2 regions of the Alteromonas sp. PRIM-21 genome follow, and region 1 is predicted to be linked to the other one. Evidence: predicted binding sites of a transcription regulator. Region 1 holds the regulator's gene; the other holds the start of a gene.
What was found. Region 1 encodes LexA, which represses DNA repair genes until DNA is damaged. Its sites were predicted from a motif close to TACTGTATNNNNATACAGTA; they were not measured.
Positions count from the first base shown of each region.

Region 2: the regulator LexA is predicted to act here: its motif matches at 6,278-6,297, upstream of IW644_RS07590 (putative DNA modification/repair radical SAM protein).

Region 1 is NZ_JADOEK010000008.1:115,386-125,295, reverse strand. It holds gene IW644_RS12610 (COX15/CtaA family protein) at 1-253, opposite strand, end outside; gene IW644_RS12605 (hypothetical protein) at 259-798, opposite strand; gene IW644_RS12600 (SURF1 family protein) at 791-1,495, opposite strand; gene IW644_RS12595 (DUF2909 domain-containing protein) at 1,541-1,750, shown strand; gene IW644_RS12590 (cytochrome c oxidase subunit 3) at 1,767-2,660, opposite strand; gene IW644_RS12585 (cytochrome c oxidase assembly protein) at 2,684-3,271, opposite strand; gene ctaD (cytochrome c oxidase subunit I) at 3,423-5,081, opposite strand; gene coxB (cytochrome c oxidase subunit II) at 5,092-6,255, opposite strand; gene lexA (transcriptional repressor LexA) at 6,838-7,464, opposite strand; gene IW644_RS12565 (sensor domain-containing diguanylate cyclase) at 7,742-9,910, opposite strand, start outside.
Region 2 is NZ_JADOEK010000003.1:214,223-224,132, forward strand. It holds gene IW644_RS07565 (hypothetical protein) at 94-2,055, shown strand; gene IW644_RS07570 (EF-hand domain-containing protein) at 2,426-2,668, opposite strand; gene trhO (oxygen-dependent tRNA uridine(34) hydroxylase TrhO) at 2,727-3,722, opposite strand; gene IW644_RS07580 (VC2046/SO_2500 family protein) at 3,801-4,373, opposite strand; gene IW644_RS07585 (response regulator) at 4,495-6,135, shown strand; gene IW644_RS07590 (putative DNA modification/repair radical SAM protein) at 6,407-7,648, shown strand; gene IW644_RS07595 (TIGR03915 family putative DNA repair protein) at 7,699-8,493, shown strand; gene IW644_RS07600 (DUF6279 family lipoprotein) at 8,651-9,493, opposite strand; gene IW644_RS07605 (ATP-dependent 6-phosphofructokinase) at 9,704-9,910, shown strand, end outside.

The sequences.
Region 1 (9,910 bases):
GTACACACAGTCCCAGCGCTCCAGCAAAATAGCGGTGAATCATTTCATTCCACGCCTTAAATGCTTCAACTGGACGTTCAGGAAAAGCAGCGTTGGCTTGCAACACCTTTTCCTCACTCAAAGGCACGGTTAAATTACCGTAGCACCCCGGCCAATCGGGGCAGCCTAACCCGGCATCGGTCAAACGGGTATAGGCACCTAAAATGATAACAACAGCCGCTAAGAATATACTGAATAGGGTTAACTTTTTCATAGCGTTTATCCTATGCGTGATAGCTTTAATAGCTTTCTCATGTCCGCCAGCATGTTGCGGCTTTCCATCACCGCGTCTTTTCTATCGTCTTTGATTTCGTAAAAGAGCATGGCGTTATTTTGGGTATCGACGATATATACGCTGCTAGAGGCGAGGGCAGTTGGCGTGGTAACCGGCAAGGTTTCTACAAACGGGTAGTCGGCTAAGGCTGCTATCGCTACCTGATCACTTGAATCACTCGTAACGACCACGGCTTGGGCGCGATCAGACTCTTTACCTAAAGCAAGCCATACCTGGTTAATACTAAAAAGTGCGTTTTCGCACACTGCATCGCACTCATTCGGCATGACATAAAGTAAACGCCATTTGGGCTCTGCATCTTTTAAAAGTGCACTCATGTCGATAGTTGGCGCAAGCAGCTGACCTTTATTAGTAGCGCCTTTGGTAAACCAATCGTTATCAAGTGCAAGTTTCGCCATGACGACAGGCAAAACAAACACAGCTACCATGATAATTAACGTTTTTTTCGAAGCAGCATTACTCATAACTACGTCCTTTCTTATTTATTGCAAAACCACCGATCGCCGCAGCGGCAATGGCTAAACCGAACCACTGAACGGCATAACCCAGGTGCTTTTCGGGAGACATTACAACGGCCTGATGTTCGCGAATAAACGCAGGATCTGGCGTAGTAAGTTGGAGAATAAAAGGTAAAAAATTTCGCTCTAAGGCGTCGTTTAATTCGGGAAATTCGATGTGTTGTATAAGCGCGGGGCTTTGCGCCAAGGCCATGTTGGTTTCTTTAACTAAAGGGTTATCACCCGGCACACTGATGACACCGGTAAAGTCGCGAATTTCGCTCGTAAAGCTTATATCCGGCAAGGTGCGAGTTAAATCTGGTGCGGGCACCCAGCCAAAGTTCACTAAAAGCCATCCGGCATTGGTATATACCGGCGCTATCACGTCAAACCCTACCCGTTGATTGTAAATCTGGTTGTCTAAAAGCAATAGGTGATTTGCATCTAAGGAACCACTGAAAGAAACGGTGATATCTCTTGGATCTGTGTGGTTCAGTGCCTCTTCTAAACTCAAGGTTCCATTACTTTGCTTTTGCGCTATGCTAGCTAAACGTTGTTGCTTTTGGACCATGCGATCAAGTTGCCAGTAACCTAACCCGCACATAATCGCCACACTAAAACCCGTGAGTAACCAAGGAATAACGTGGCGAGTGCGAAAAAGCATGATTATCTCGCACCCCGCAAAATGAGAATAAAAACAGAGGTAAGTATGTTGATAAAAATAGTCCTTGTTGTTTTGGTACTGTACATGATTGTTAATCTGTTCATGGCGATGCGCATTATGATAAAAAACGACACATCTAAGGGGCCAATGAGCAAATATATTGGTCGACGTGTGCTCACTTCTGCCATCATCGTCGTTATCATTCTTATCGCTATTGGTACTGGTTTAATTACCCCAAACCCAAGACCTTATTAAGTTTGGGGCGTTATTTTTAGAGCACGTAAACAAAGATGTAGAGCATGACCCACACCACATCTACAAAGTGCCAATACCAGCTTCCCGCCTGAAAAGCGAAATGGTTTTCTGGTGTGAAATGCCCCTTCAACACTCTAAAAAACAATACAATAAGAATGATGGTGCCAAGGGTCACATGCATGCCGTGAAACCCGGTCAGCATAAAGAAGGTGTTGCCGTAAATGCCCGACTGCAGAGTAAGACCTAGGTCGCGATAAGCATGTATATATTCTTCCACCTGTAAAAACAGGAACCCACACCCAAGTAAAATGGTAATGCCCAGCATTAGCGTTAACTGCTTGCGTTTGTTTTGCTCTAGACCCACATGGGCGAAGTGCAAAGTAATAGATGAAATGAGCAGGATAATTGTATTAATAGTCGGTAGCCCAGCAGCGCTCATTTCTTGCGTAGTAATGCCGCCTGGCGTTGATACCAGCGGCCACATTGCCTCAAAAGTCGGCCACAAGACTTCGTTGGTCATAGCGTTATTCGATGCACCACCAAGCCATGGAACCGAGATAAACCGTGCGTAGTAGAGCGCACCGAAAAACGCAGCGAAAAACATTACTTCGGAAAAGATAAACCAGCTCATGCCTTGGCGGTACGAACGGCCTAGCTGGTCGCTGTAAAGCCCAGCCATAGACTCATCAATTTGGTTTTTAAACCAGCCCACTAGCATAACCAGCAATACGGCTATTCCCGCTAAAAGGATATGACCGCCATAGCCGGTTTCGCCTTTGGTTGCCTGCACCACATAGTTTCCTGCACCTACGGCGATAAGAAATAGAGCAACGGCCCCTACAATGGGCCATGGGCTTTGTGCTGGTACATAGTATTTTTGGTATTCGTGATTCTGTACTTCGGTTTGCATTTTCTTCTCCTTATCCCTTCTGCTTATTCGCCAGTTGATGGTGTTGAAGCCATAAAGGGATTCGGTGTTGTCGTTAGGTCACTGGCTCGCGCTGTGACGTCATAGAGTGTGTACTGCAAGGTAAAAAAGGTTATATCTTCAGGAAGCTGCGGGTCGACGTAGAACTGCATAGGCATATAGGCCTCACTCCCCGCATCAAGTGGCTGCTGATTGAAGCAGAAGCATTCCGTTTTATTCAGATAGAGCGCTGCTGTGCCGGGGGATACAGAGGGAATGGCTTGAGCGACGATATTACTTGAAGCAGGATTTCTCACATAAAACGATACCGTGTTTAGCTCGCCGGGGTGCACTTTCACACGCTTAGTTTCGGCGCGGAACTCCCACGGCATACCGGTATTTGTACGAGTAATAAACTCTACGGTCACTTCTCGCGATTCATCAATCTCAACTGATTGGTAGACGGCTGCCGTGTTCTCGGTTTTGCCATTAATGCCCGCTACGTCACAAAATACGTCATACAAAGGAACCAAGGCGAAGCCAAAGCCAAACATGCCAATGACAATAGCAACAAGCTTGATAACCATTTTGTTATTTGCACTTTGCTGTGACATCACGCAACCTCCGGGTAACTTCAAAAGTGAAGCTTGGTAAACGCTTGTGTAGCCGCTTACCTACTTCACCGTCAGCAATATGTGAATGCCATCCTTACCGTTACTGCCTAGCGCTTTACAAGAATGGCTAATTCACAAACCCCACCTATCGTTACTTCACGACAGGCGGCGTTTCAAACGTGTGATAAGGAGCAGGGGATGGAATTTCCCATTCCAACCCTTCTGCGCCATCCCAAACTTGCGCCGATACCGCTTCACCTTGCTTTTTACACGCTTTAATAAGCAGGGCAAGGAAGATAAGCTGAGATAAACCGAAAGCGAAGCCCCCCAAGCTTATCCATTTATTGAAATCAGCGAACTGTAATGCATAGTCAGGAATACGACGTGGCATACCCGCTAAACCAACAAAGTGCATAGGGAAGAACAACACATTTACCGATACTAAAGAGCACCAGAAATGCCATTTAGCCAAAGTAGTGTCGTACATTTTGCCTGTCCATTTAGGCAGCCAGTAATACACGGCCGCCATAATTGAAAAGACCGCCCCAGTTACCAGAACATAGTGAAAGTGAGCCACTACAAAATAGGTATCGTGATATTGGAAATCCACAGGTGTTATCGCCAGCATTAGTCCTGATAGCCCACCGATGGTAAACAGAACAATGAAGGCAATAGCGAACATCATTGGCATTTCAAAGCTTAGTGAACCACGCCACATGGTCGCCACCCAGTTAAACACCTTAACCCCAGTGGGCACAGAGATAAGCATGGTGGCAAACATAAAGAACATTTCCATGTACACCGGCATGCCCGTGGTAAACATATGGTGAGCCCAAACTACAAAAGAAAGTAGAGCGATAGACGCCGTGGCGTACACCATAGAGGCATAGCCAAACAGCTGCTTTCTAGAAAAGGTAGGGACAATTTGCGAAATAATGCCGAAAGCAGGCAAGATCATGATGTAGACCTCGGGGTGCCCGAAAAACCAGAAAATGTGCTGGAACATAACTGGGTCGCCACCACCTGCGGCATCAAAGAAACTGGTTCCGAAGAACTTGTCTGTTAATACCATGGTCACTGCACCGGCGAGTACCGGCATAACGGCAATAAGCAAAAATGCAGTGATAAGCCACGTCCACACGAATAGCGGCATTTTCATCCAAGTCATGCCTGGCGCACGCATATTGAAAATAGTTACTATCACGTTAATCGCACCCATAATGGATGAGATACCCATAATGTGAACAGAGAACACGAACAGCGCGGTGGAATCGCCACTATAGGTTGTTGAGAGCGGCGCATAGAAAGTCCAACCAAAGGCAGGGCCACCACCTTCCATAAATAGCGAGCTAAGCAGAATCAAAAAGGCGCCAGGTAAAATCCAAAAGCTCCAGTTATTCATGCGCGGCAATGCCATATCTGGGGCGCCAATCATCATTGGAATAAGCCAGTTCGCGAGCCCTGTAAAGGCGGGCATTACAGCACCAAACACCATGATAAGCCCGTGAACAGTGGTCATTTGATTGAAGAAATTTGGTTCTACAATTTGTAGGCCTGGCTGAAACAGTTCAGCGCGAATAACCATGGCCATTGCGCCGCCAACTAAAAACATAATGAAGGCAAACCACAAGTAAAGTGTACCAATGTCTTTATGGTTAGTAGTAAACAGCCAGCGCGTTACTCCTTTCGGAATATGGTTGTGGTGTTCATGGTCATCATGTAGGTGATCGCCCTGTGCGTGCCCACCATTTACTTGACCAATGTGAGACGCAGAGGTATCTGGCGAAATAACTTCAGTTGCTTTGCTCATTTGTCTGCTCCTAGTTTCCGTTTGCCACTGCATTAACGTCTTTGGCTTGAACCATATCGCCAGTGTTATTGCCCCACGCATTGCGCTCGTAAGTGACAACCGCAGCAATTTCTTTAAGGCTCAGCATTTTGCTAAACGCCTGCATAGCTGTGCCCGCCTTACCATGCAGGACAATGTCGATGTGACCTTGCTGATCTTCTAACGCCATCTTGCTGCCTTTAAGTGCCGGAAATACACCTGGTAAACCCTCACCATTTGGCATATGGCACGCTGCACACGTGGCGTTGTAAACGCGCTCGCCTTCTTTCATCAATTCATCCATGGACATATTCATAGAAAGTAGGCGTTGCTCTTCTTCTTTGGCTTTGCGAACAATTTCTTCTTGTTCGCCCATCCATTTATCAAATTCTGCTGGCTCTTTAGCGATAACCACTACTGGCATATAGCCATGGTCTTTTCCGCAAAGTTCTGCGCACTGCCCGCGATAAATGCCCGGCTCATTGACCTTGGCCCATGACTCGTTAATAAAGCCTGGGTTTGCATCTTTTTTAACGGCAAAATCTGGAACCCACCACGAATGGATAACGTCGTCAGAGGTAATAAGAAAACGTACTTTTTTCCCAGTTGGAATGACTAACGGACGGTCAACTTCAAGCAAGTAATTGTCTGTTTTCTGGAATTTGTTCTCTATTTGCTCACGCTGAGTAGCAAGCAGTGAGTAAAATTCCACGTCGCTGTCCATGTACTTGTAGTGCCATTTCCACTGAGAGCCCGTGACTAACACTGTCATGTCAGGCTCAGACGTATCTTCCATTGCAATAAGCGTGTTCGCCGCCGGCACAGCCATAAAAATTAGAATAAGAAAAGGAACAACGGTCCATGCTATTTCAACCTTCACGTTTTCGTGAAAGTTAGCGGGCTTAGCGCCACGAGACTTCCGATGAAGATACATTGAGGCAAACATCACCCCAAACACGACTACCGCAATCCCTACGCATATAAAGAACATCAGCATATGCAGATCATAAACCTGCCCGCTGATGTCGGTGGCACCGCGTCTTAAATTAAGAGAAGAGACTTCTTCACTGACTTCTTGCGCAAGAAGTAACGGGGAAAAAAGCAAAAACGGTATTGTTGAACACCACTTTGCGAAAACGGTCGTTAGTTGTTTCACTCAGCACCTCCGTAATAGCAAGACCAAAAACGCTGATTATTTTGCGCGCTGCCCTACCAAATGGTTTGCGAACGATTGACCCATCACCTCAACTTGTAAAACAAATTTAGAGTCATTGTTATTATTTTGTTAATCTCTGTATAAGAATTGCGCAATAATGCCGTGCCGTCTAGTCTTTTCTATTAAAAATTTAATGAAGAGGTTAATTTTTAATCATTTTATGTGGCAGGGTTGCGTTACAATTTTGGTAGAGTGGGTATTAGGCGTGCTGACGGCGCTTAAAAAATCAAACGCGCATTTTGAACGGGGAGTTGATAAGGATGAAGCTTTATTTGGTCACAAAATCAACAGTTAACACATCACTTGTCGTGTTTTTCAAACAAACTTTCAAATAATAAATGTGCTTTAGCCACTCTATACTCGGGCCAAATAGCGCATATCTTTCATACAATGGTGATGTCATATTTCATAATTTTGAAACATACCAATAAACGCTAAACTAAGAAAATTAACTAAAATTTGGTACTAAAAGACATAAAAAAAGCGGCTAATACGCCGCTTTTGATTGAAGATGCTAAAACCTTACATCCAGTCGGCGTTTCTTATCACACCCACGGCAATACCTTCTATAGCAAAAGGCTCATTAGCAAGGTCTACTTTAATTGGCGAAAACTCTTCGTTTTCAGCATGAAGTAATACTTCACGACCGCGCTTTTCTAAACGCTTAACCGTAACGTCTTCATCCACCCGCGCTACAACTACCTGACCGTTGTGGACATCAGTCGTGCGATGTACAGCAAGAAGATCGCCATCCAAGATACCTATGTCCTTCATACTCATGCCGTTTACACGAAGTAAAAAGTCTGCCTGAGGCTGAAACAAAGCAGGGTCGACTTTGTAGTGAGATTCTACATGCTCTTGTGCCAAAATTGGCTCACCAGCCGCCACGCGCCCGATTAGAGGCAGACCTTCTTCTTCTGGTGCGGTGTCCTCAAGGGGGATATTTAGCTTAATACCACGAGAGGTACCAGGCAAAATTTCAATTACGCCCTTACGCGCCAATGCCTTCAAATGTTCTTCTGCTGCGTTGGCAGAACGAAAACCAAGTTGACGAGCAATTTCCGCACGCGTAGGCGGCATTCCCGTTTCTTGCATGGTTGTTTTAATAAGTTCTAAAACTTCAGTTTGTCGAGCTGTGAGTGGGCGCATAAAAGACCTGTCTGTTCATACAGTTCCTGTAAGTATATACACCTAAAAACAAATAACAAGTAGTAAGCCTTGTGAGAAAAGCTCTAGGTGCTTTTAACATTCTTTATTTCCTATAAAAAATGTAGCCATTTCGTAACCCCATTATCACGAAACTGACACGCTCAACGCTTAGTGTAATTTTGGGCAGATGTTAATTACCCTACAAATAAAACTTAATTCATTAATTACAATGGAAAATTTATGAAACTAACTAAGAAAATACTCACGGTATTAGTCGTCACTCAAGAATAACTTGATTTCGGCCATTCTTTTTCGCCGTATATAGCAGTTTATCAGCTTTTGAAAGTAACCCACTAAAGTCAAGGTTCAAGCTATCCTCAGCAAAAACGGCACCAATACTTATTGTTACAGATATCGTGTCTTTCTTGTATCTAACTTCTGTTTTTTCAACAGCCTCTCGAAGTTTGTTAAATCGCATTTCTTCGTCTTTTTTGTTGTCTGAAATTGCTACTATCGCAAACTCTTCTCCACCAAGACGTGAAACAATATCGGGCTCCACATAATATTCTTCTATTAGGTGGGCTACTGAAATTAGGGCTTGGTCCCCTGCATCATGTCCATAAGTATCGTTAACTTTTTTAAAGTGGTCTATATCGATTACCGCTACGCTCACTCTATTGCTTTGTGCAGAGAGTTGATGGCATTTATCAACAAAAGCTCGCCGATTGTACAGCCCAGTTAGCGAATCAGTCATAGCCAGCTTACGCAACTTCTCTTCAGCTATCGCACGCGCTTCTTCCAGCTCTACCGCATAGAAAAGACCTGCTAATGCGTCTAATAAAGGTTGTAAAAACTCTGCATCATCTAAGGCGTAGGGCTCGAATTTATTGGCTAAACCAATCATGCCCACTACTCTATCTTTAACCTTAATCGGTAGCCCTAAAAACCGACTAATGCGGGGGTGCCCTTGCGGCACCCCTTTTGAGTTTGGATGACTTCCTGAGGTATTACTTATCGTTACCTCACCGGTTAAAATCGTGGTACCAAAAAGGTTATCAAAGCTAGCGAAATACAAGTTCCGCTTTTTGTACTCGTTGTATTGCGTGAAGCTACTGCTGTCCCACACTATTTCAGAAATAGCATGAATAAACAGCTTCGAGGCATCGCCTTCGCCTTTCATTTGCCCAATGAAAGCAAACTGACTATCCGAGATATCAATGAGCTCAGGTAATACTGTTTGGCAGGCCATGGTTAAATCGTTGTTCTGAAGATAAGAGGCACGGGTTTTATTTATAAATTGAAGTAGCTGGGTTTTCTTTTTCTCATGAAGTTCACTTTCCATTCTCTGGGTAATGTCGCGATGAATACCAGCAACGCGAATAGCCTTACCCGTAACGTCAGATTCCACGGTTTTTCCATAGGTTTCAACCCAAACCCACGTGCCGTTAGTATGTTTCATGCGAAAGGTAGTATTGAAAACCTTGCTTTCGCCAATAATGTGTTCATTTAATTGCTTTTCTACTTTTACATAGTCCGCAGGGTGAATTAACTGCCTGAAAAAGCGAGAGCTGGTATCATAATACTCATATTCAAGGCCGACGATATCACACCAACGTTTATTTACTTGGTTTACATCAGCGGCCAAATTCCAATCCCACGTACCCAGTTCAGAGGCTTCCAATAGCAGGCGCATGCGCTGGTTCGTTTTGTGAAGTTTGTCTTCAACATATTTTTGATCGCTGGTATCGAAAAGAAATGCTTGCACTGAATACAGCATCCCGTCTTCACGAAAGCTTGCCGTAGAAATCATGCTCACCCAAATAGTTCGCGTAGGGGTAGCTATTTGAAGGCGGCATGAATGGGTTTCCACACCTTCCATGTGCGCCTGCATAGCAAAAGTAAAGTCACTTTCAGCGTCTTGAGTTAGAACATCGCCAAGCTCTACAGCGCCGCATAGTAAGTCTTGTGCCGATATACCCAATACACGCTCACTATTTTGAGAAATATGAACTAGCCGTAACGACGTAGTATTTCTCCAAGTGGCCAACACTATAGGGGACTTTTCAATTAAACCGTGTTCGCGCTTAAGTGCCTCATGTTCCTTTGATAGAGAAATATGCTGGCTAACAAGCGCACCAATTCTATTCAGCACTTCAAGGTATTGGGCATCAATTTCTCGAGGAACAGTATCGATAAGACATACAGCACCAATAATCTCATCATTAATTTCAATGGGAGTTCCTGCATAAAAGCAGATGTGCGGCTCTCCCGTTACTAACGGATTATCTTTAAACCTGGGGTCTTCATGTGTATTGTTAACAACAACTTGTTTGCGCTCTTCTACCACATGACTACAAAACGCATGCTCACGGCTCACTTTTGAAAGTGTAGTTCCATATCGCGCTTTGAATGTTTCTTCAAATTCACCAACAATTCCTATTAGCGC
Region 2 (9,910 bases), on a different contig from region 1:
TACTCATACTCCGTATATTGTTGCGCGCTTACTCTCGGGATGGGATAGGCCCATCCCGTAGGGATAAAACTAGAAGTAAAACAAGGAAGCTAAGTGAAAAACAAAATCATCTTCACCGCGGCAATATCTGCCGTACTTATGGGTTGCGGCTCTGGCGGCTCAGATACACAAGAACCACCTGTACTTCCGATTGAACAGACTGATACTTCACCTGCCGATATTACTGTTGCTAATATCTACAACGCTGTACTGGGTGAAATGATCGACACTCCTATTTTTACAGTCTCGGATATTGATGCACCTGTAGATATTTCTATCGAGGGTGGTGAGTATAAAGTGAACGATGAAGAGTGGACATCGGAACCCGGAACAGTTGAAAATGGAGATAAACTTACCTTTCGCGGTATGTCACCTGACATCTATGTAGATATTGTGAACGGACAGGCTGTTAATCCTTCTCGGGATGTAACGTTCACAATCGGTGATATGGTACGTACATTTACTATATATGTAGCACAACAAAATGACGGCGCTGATATTTTACCAGACAGCATTACTATCGAAGATAAAAATAAACATACGCTAGGCGAAGTGGTTATCCTCGGCCCTTTTACCGTCTCAGGAATTGAGACCGAAATCCTGTCTGATGTAACTAACGCTGATTTGCAGATAAATGACGGGGAGTGGACCTCCGATCCAGTTTACATTGAAAATGGCGACACCTTCATGGTGCGCTACAGCGCACCAGATAACTACGCTGAATCAGCTGTGCTTGCTTACAAATTTGGTGACATGATGGGCACATTCACCACCGAGACTTACTCGGAAGAAAACATGCCTTCAAACATTGTTATCAAAACACACTGCGAGAACTATTCCTACAGTCACTGTGATACGCCTATGAATATATGGACATGGGAGGAAGGCAGCGAGCCAGTTGAAATCGAATTCGATCCAGCAGATGGAGACGTCATCATCCCCAACCGGGGTAACGGCACAGTTAACTTCACCGTTTACTGGCAAGACCAACAGTACCAGACTTTCTACGAGTCTTATATTGAGGCACCAGGTGGCACCTATGCTCCTTTTACCAGTTTGTACAAGCCGGAAGAAGATGAGCAGTGTAAAGATATTATGCTATTTTTAAACACCGGTGATGTAAACTTCGATAATGATGCTTACATAGAGGTGAGTACCGATACACCATATCCCCCTTCACAAGTGGCTAATCAAACACACTTCGATCGTAACGCTGAAGGAGATCTTCAGGGTATCGTTACAGTTTGTCATGCTGAGAATCTTGCAGTAGCCTACAATTCTCGACTTTCCTATGGTGTTCGACTTAATGAGCACTCGCTTGCAGGAGCAATCCGCATTTCAGATATTCCAGATGGTGGCGCTGCGGAAATTGTGCTTACGGAAGCTCCTATGATAACTGTTAACACAGCCACGCCTGCCTTTTTTATAACAAGCGGGCGTTCTTCAACGGAAGGAACTAGTGGTATCGTGCTAGAGAGGTTCACAACCGCGCCAGGAGCTCACACCACCAATTCTTTTAGATTATCAAAAGCAGAGGCTTTTGAATGGCCATTAGTGCTTGCCGCGCTAGCGGATACACAGCGTAGCAATTTTAATATGGGCACACTAGCATTCAACATCGACCAGGATGCCTCGTATTACGATATCTCATTTATAGACTTTGGTCTTTCGGTGCAAAGTTCACCGGAGATGGTATTTGAAGATAGCGAAATAGCTTATAGTGTTACCAGCGACGTAAAACCGAATACGCTGGAAGCAACAGTCTCTTACTTAGATCGAAGCACATCGCCTTTCACATATGTGCTACATACTGTGCACGCGCCAGGCCCGACACAAGAACAAAATGTCTTCACTCTGCCTTCCATTAATGGTATCGATTTGAACGCAAACTATGAGTTTGCTTACTACATGCTCAGCGTATATGACGATCCTGAAATTGATACATTTCAAGAAGAAGTTTTTCCTAAAACTGAAGGAATACGACTGGTGAACTATAACACCGTAACCTCCTTCTAACTAAAACCAACAAAGGGGGAGTAAACGCCCCCTCTTACTCAGCCCGAATAATTGTTTAAGGGAACGAAAAGCACTAATAATGGAGTTGGTTTTTTACTTTACTGTTAGTGTGATAATTTTATTCGAATACAACCAATGGTCTCGACAAACGCAAAGTATGAACTGCTATCATTTAAAACAGGAAATCGTAATTTAGGTAATTCTCTCGCGAGTCGAAACTGAGTTACCATCAACAGATCACACAAATAAAAAACGAGTGCTTAAAAGCACTCGTTTTACTTGTATTTTTAGCGTGGTCTAGACGTTTCCCAACACGCTTTGGAAAGCGTATTGAAAAGCACCAAAAAACGATAGGTCTTACTAAGTAAACTTAGTACTCCCACCACCCTTCTTGCCACCACTCCAAAAACTCTTCGAAGTCGATGTAACCATCGTCGTTACTATCGATAAGCTTAAAGCCTTCTTGTACGTGGCTAGCTTTAGTCTTTGGCGAAATTACGGTTAGAAGCTCGATGAACTCAGGTAAATCGATTTGGCCATTGCCATCACGATCGAAAAAGCTGAAGTCCTTTCTAATTTCTTCAATTTTAGATTCTGAAAGTTGAGTGCTCACTCGCATTCCTTATTTCAACTGCAATAAACACGAGTGTAACGCCCTTCTTTCTGACTGTCTACGCCTGATTTTCTTTTGCTTTAAGTGCGCGTAAACGTTGAGCTTCTGCTTTTTCCTTACGCTTTTGTTCCATGGTCAAACGCGCTTCAGTACCCACGTGTTCCTGCTGACGCTCTTTTGCTAGCTGAACCTGCTTTTCGCGCTCTCTAAAGCGAGCAATTTGGTCGTCGGTATGCGTGCCGTAACAATGAGGGCAGCTTACGCCAGGCTCATACTTATCGCTTTGCTTATCTTCTTCAGTAATAGGGAGTCGACACGCGTAACACTGTTCGTAATGACTCTTTTCAAGGTCGTGGTTTACCGCAACGCGATTATCGAATACAAAGCAGTCGCCTTCCCACATAGACTCTTCTTTCGGCACATCTTCAAGATACTGTAAAATGCCGCCTTCTAAGTGGTAAACCTCTTCAAACCCCTGCTCTTTCAAATACGCTGTCGACTTTTCACAACGAATGCCGCCAGTACAGAACATGGCTACTTTTTTGTTTTTTGACGGGTCGAGTTCTTTTTCTACGTATTCTGGGAATTCGCGAAACGTGTCGGTTTTAGGGTCAATGGCGTTTTTGAAAGTGCCAATTTCTATTTCATAACCGTTTCGCGTGTCAATTACGGTTACATCTGGGTCGCTTATTAGCGCATTCCAGTCTTTAGGCTTGACGTAAGTGCCTACAGTTTGGCGAGGGTCGATACCTTCAACGCCCATGGTCACGATTTCTTTTTTAAGTTTCACCTTAGTGCGATAGAACGGCTGTTCGTCGTGAAGTGATTCTTTGTAGGAGATAGGATTGATACGTTCATCGCTATTCAGATAAGCGAGCAATGCGTCGATACCTTCACGGGTACCTGAAACTGTACCGTTAATGCCTTCGTGAGCAAGTAGAAGCGTACCTTTTATACCATTTGCTTCCATAGTTTCTAGAAGCGGCTGGCGGATTTCTTTAAAGTTTTCAAGCGCAACAAATTTATACATTGCGCATACAATATATTTAGACATATTTTAACCTTTGCTGATTGGAGCGTAAGACCAGTGCAAAAATGCGGCGCGGAATATAACAAAACTGCGCGTTAAAAACTAGGCGATATTTTCAAATGAAGAAAAGTCTGGCGTTGTAGCTTGGTGCTTATCTTTCCCATATTTCCCGTCATCGGCGTCGCCTTGCGAAGATATAACATCGTAAAGTAACGTATTATCTTCTTTTATGGCGTTGTCATATTGCTTTTTCAGTCGTTTCTGCGTAGCTAGACTGCAGTTGTCTACAACGTCATCCGGGATGCGCTTCGCGTCATCGGTTTGAGCTAACGGCGCAGGCTTCATGCTAAGAAAAAGGCGTGCACTTTCATAGTCAGTAGCGAGTAAATTTGAGTGCACATGCATGTCTGTCCACTCATTTTCACTAACGGATAATGAGGGGCGCTTGTAGTGGTTTAACGCTGCAAGTTGCGCCTCTATACTATTGGCGGTGTCAGCGTCTGACGTTGCCGCTTCAATTTCAAACGGTTCAGCTACGCTATGTTGCTGCATTGCAAGGTATAACGAGAACAAGGCCCCCTGCGACGACGCGCGAGCAAGTACACCACTTCGCTCCCAGTAAATACTGGGGTCTAGTGTTGTTTGTTCATTTGCTGAGGATAAATCTGGCGACATACGTACACAATGCGGTTGTTGTATACGTATGTTGTCGGCAAGATAATGTTTTTCTTAAGCTTATTTCCTAAAGTTAGATATACTTCTACTAACTGATAGTGTGTTTATTCACGGATTCGAAATGCAATTTAGCAACAAACAAGTACTGATTGTTGAGGACCAACGTCCTTTCCTTCTTCTTTTGAAAGGGCTAATGCATTCAATGGGGGCGTCTGATGTCGTCACTAAATCTTCTGCTGAACAAGCGGTATCGCTGTGTAAAAAGCACAAATTTGATATTGTAATTTGCGACTTACACTTGGGTGCTGATACCAAAAATGGCTATGAACTTATAGAAGAGTTGCGCACGCGAAGGCTTATCAACCCAACCTCAGTATTTATTCTTATCAGTGCAGATAGTGCTCGACCGGTTGTGCTTGGCAGTATTGAACGTCGCCCAGACGATTTTCTAATTAAACCCTTTTCACAAGTACAGTTAAAATCTCGCATCGTTCGTGCGTGGCAAAAACGACAATTTCTTCAACAAGCGTTCAACCTTATAGAGCAAGGTGAATACAACAGTGCCATAGATCATATTGAGACACTTTTAGAAAACCCTCGCCACTACAAAGGACACTGCGAACAACTGCTAGTTGAACTCTATTGGCGTATTTCTCAACCCCAAAAAGCTCTAGATGTACTAAAAGAATATATTGAAGGTAGGCCTGTGCTATGGGCACAAATAGCAATTGGTAGAACCTATTTGCTGTTGAATGAATATGAAAAAGCGATATCCATTGCCAAGAAAACGTTAAAACGCAACCGTTTCAATGCAGATGCTCATGATATTCTTGCGCAAGCGCATCACGCCTTGGACGCAGGTGAAAAAGCCCTAGATGCAATTAGGGAAGCTATCAAGCTTTCCCCGTTTTCATTACCTCGTCATTATAAGGCTTGTGAAATTGGCCGGGAAAATGACGATTTAGTACTAGCAGCCAACTCTAGCCAAGCAATTTGGAACCTATCAAAACGCACTGTACATAAAGCAAGTTTACATTGGTGCACAATGATACGTAGTTTACTTGATGTCGCTGAATCTGCTGATGACAAAAGCCAGCGCAATAAGTATCAGCAAGAAGCCCTACTCACATTACAGCGGGGTAAGTTTGATGAGCACCTATATAAAATTGACAGGGAGTTTGACGTAGAAATTTTTGGCAATATTGTAAATGCAAGGATAAGCGCGATTGATGGTAAACTCATAGACGCAAAGCGTCATCTCAATACATCTCAAATACAGCTTGATGATAAATACGCAGAAGTACCTACAGCGTTCATTCCAGATAGTATTAACGTTATGTACAAACTAGGAGAGTTCGACGACGCGCTGCAGTTAAGTTCTCTACTTTCATCGAGGGGTGAAGAACTCGACCAAAACAGTTCTTACATGTTAAAGACACAAGCGCAAAACGCACAAAAAAGCCTCGCAAGTTATCAGCAATTTAACCGTGAGGGCATCCAACATTACCAGCAACAAGACTTTGAACGCGCTAAAGCGTCGTTTGCCCTTGCTCAAGGTTTTGCACCTGTTAATACAGGTGTTGCACTTAACCTGCTTCAATGCCTTCTTCAAATAGCCATAAAAGAAGATAAAGCGGAAATGAAGTTAATAAACGAATGTAAGCGTTTGTTTAAGCTGATTGATGATATGACGCTTAAGGCGCCATACAAAGAAAAGTACGAAAATATTCGAGATGAACTTTCTAAATATATTGGCTTTTGATACCCAGTGACATATTAGTTCTTTTTAAAGCAACCCTACCTTTTTCTATCGCTGGTTAATCATTGCTATTAGCCTATACATCTGTGTTGTAAGCCGCGTTGGCTAACATTAAATCTTTCCCCTCTACTGCCGTAACCAATTGTACTGTATAAATATACATGCTATAACGCAATACCATGCAGCTTATGCCAAAAAAACGCTCATATCGATACTTTGGTTAAAAACACTAGGCTGTTTAACTGTGATTGGTTAAAGGAAGTAAACATCGGCGATGCATGACAGACTGATACAAAAACTTGAGATTCTTTCCGATGCGGCCAAGTACGACGCGTCTTGCGCAAGTGGTTCAGCAGGTAAACGACAAGCTGGAAAAACCGAAAAGACCGGTATAGGTTCGCTTACCGGTGGCTCGGGGATATGCCATAGCTTCACACCAGATGGAAGGTGTGTTTCGCTGCTTAAGATCCTTATGACAAACTACTGTATTTATGATTGCCATTATTGCATTAATAGGGTTTCAAGCAATGTTCAACGGGCGCGTTTTACAGTTAAAGAAACGGTAGATTTAACCCTAAATTTTTATAAGCGCAATTACATTGAGGGTTTGTTTTTAAGTTCTGGAATTGTGGGTTCGCCCGATATCACTATGGAAAGCATGGTACGTATTGCAAAATCGCTACGTCTTGATCACGGGTTTAAAGGATATATTCACCTTAAAACTATCCCGAATGCGTCGCCAGAACTACAAGCAGAAGCAGGTCTCTACGCTGACAGACTTAGTATTAATGTGGAAATGCCTACACAGTCTTCGCTAAACAAGTATGCCCCAGAAAAAGATCTTGGCGATATTCACGGTTCGATGAATACGTTAAAAGAAAAAATCGCAGAGCATAAAGTAGACAAAACATATTCGGGCAAACGCCCTCCACGGTTCGCACCTGGGGGGCAGTCTACGCAAATGATTATAGGAGCCGATGGGTCAAACGATAAAACCATTTTAGGCACAAGCGTTAAGCTCTACAGCGATCAGAAGCTTCGGCGTGTGTATTACTCAGCATTTTCCCCTATCCCTGATGCTTCGGAAGTTTTACCGCTAAAACCGGCGCCATTGATACGAGAGCACCGCTTGTATCAAGCAGATTGGCTTTTACGCTTTTACGGTTTTGGCCTAGATGAAATCTTGCAAGACGACATGTTAGATATGGACTACGACCCGAAACTTTCATGGGCATTACGTAACCGTCATCTATTTCCCATTGATTTGAACAAAGCTGACAAACAAATGCTGCTACGCGTTCCCGGTCTTGGTGCGCGAACGGTACAAAAGATTTTATCTATAAGGCGTAATACAAAGCTCAACTGGATTGACCTTACTAAAATGCGGCTACCTCTTAAAAAATTGAAGCCTTTTATCAGCGTTGGAGATTACTTCCCTGATATCCATTTACTCGACAGTAATAATTTCGAGCTTCAGTTTAAACAGCCTAAACAGTTTGAGTTGTTTAGCGCTTGAGTGTGTTGTTAATGCAGCTAAGCCAACCGTAGTCTAAAAGGTAGCTTTATATGAAGACCATTACCATTACTTCAATACCTGGCTTTGATGAATGGCGAGAAGCTTCGCGAGAATGCATTGCTGAGCGCATTCCCCCTGAACATATTATTTGGCAGAGCGCTCATTCTGTACAAAACGATCTGTTCGGTAGTGATGATGAGCAATGCGAAAGTAAAAGGCCGCGAAGCAAGCTTAGTATTCCTAAACCCACACTGATGCTTTTAAAGTATGCCCTATGCCATAACGATGATAAACGATTTGCGCTTTGTTACCGAGTGTTATGGCGTGTCGTTTATGAAAATAAGCAACTCATACAAATGAAAACTGATGACGATGTCATCCAGCTTTTCGCGATGGCGAAAGCGGTAAAACGTGATGCTTACAAAATGAGTGCCTTCCTGAGGTTCAGAGAATTAAATCTAGAGGGGCAAGAGCATTTTGTAGCCTGGTATGAACCAGAGCATTTCAGTTTAGAGATAAAGCTTAACTTCTTCCAAACACGTTTTAAGAATATGCGGTGGTCTATATTAACGCCCTATCGTGCAGCTCATTGGGATACCGAAACCCTAGTATTAGAAGATAACCCCGATCCAAGCGTTGTACCCGATGATGATCGCATTGAAAAATACTGGCTGACTTATTACGCCAATATATTTAATCCAGCGCGTATCAAGACAAGTGCGATGTTAAATCAAATGCCTAAAAAGTATTGGAAAAATATGCCAGAGACGTCGCTGATAGACGATATGATTAAGCAATCGGACGCTCGGGCCAGAAAAATGATAAACGATGGCAATAAGCACTGAGTCAATACAAATGAGCTTGTATTAACGAGCTAACACAAACGAATAACCATAAACGAGCTTGGCCCATAAACTCTGAGCTAGTACATCTGAGCCAAGCTTTATTTAGCGCTGATTTGTGTAATTCTACTTTGGATTAGTATCTCTTTGTAATACCAACTTAGTCTCTAAAATTTTCAACAGTATCAATTAGATCATCAATACTTTCTATAAGGGTTTCTCGTTGCTCGTCAGTTAGTGTGGTGAAAAGCTCGGATATTAACGTAGCGCTAACGGTCATATTGTGTGCGCTGCTTTGCTTGTAAATATCGCTTTTATAGCTATCTGGGTTTTGCATTAGATCAACCAGTTCCGCTTCAAAATTATCGTTAAATTTACGGGTTACAAATAGCTTTCGCGCCGCATTTTGAATATTCCTACGATAGGTAAGCCATTCCCCCGCCGTAGAAATAAACTGGGTCGCGTAAGTGGACACTATCTGCTTTTGTTCGCTAGTTAGCTTGCCTATGCGTTCACTGATAGTCTCCTCAATGCTCTCGACACGCTCTTTTAACCGTTCTTCTTCAGACTTTTCCAGCGCCTCTTTTCGCTCTTCTTCTTCCTCTTTGTTATCTTTTTCGAGGGCAGCAAAAAGCGTAACAACTTGTTCGTCATCGAGTGTTTTGGCTATTTCTGCTAATGCAGGGCTAACTTCATCACGCACTCTTTCCCAATGCGCTCTTGCGTTTGCAAGGTGTTCATGGACAGAGTTTGAATCTAAGGCCCCTTCTTTGATCTGACGTTTAATATCGGTAAGTTGAGCTTGGTAACGTTTAAGTTCAGAGGTTTTGTGCCAGCGTAGCCAGTTTTGAAGATAGTCATCAAATTTTTCTTCTTGCTCATCTTTAAGCTCAATATAGTCGTCCATGTACCAGTAAACCCACCAATCCAGGTTGTTGTAGGCCAATTTGGAACTACATGATGCAAGAAACGCAACAGAGATAAATACTAACAGTACACGCATAACTCATCCTTTTTTGTTAACTACGTCATTTGCTGCAAATTCGCTTATTAACTTCAATTAAAAAACAGACGTAGGTGCTGAAACGCTCGCTACTCGTTCTGCTTTGTTATTTTAAATTATTTAAATTCTCTACAATACATATGTTCACTTTACGTCTTGTTACCTTAACGTTACCTTAACTGTAATACTGGTAAAAAGAAGGACTTTAATGTGTCAAAACGTGTCGCAATTTTAACCTCTGGTGGCGACGCACCAGGTATGAATGCATGTATACGTGCTGCAATTATCGCATGCCAGAAAGCTAACTATACGCTGCTTGGCTATAAGCATGGTTACAATGGACTGTTGCAACAAGAGTACATTCCCCTATCGCTTGACACTACCCACAACTTGATCCAACAAGGCGGTACTATTTTG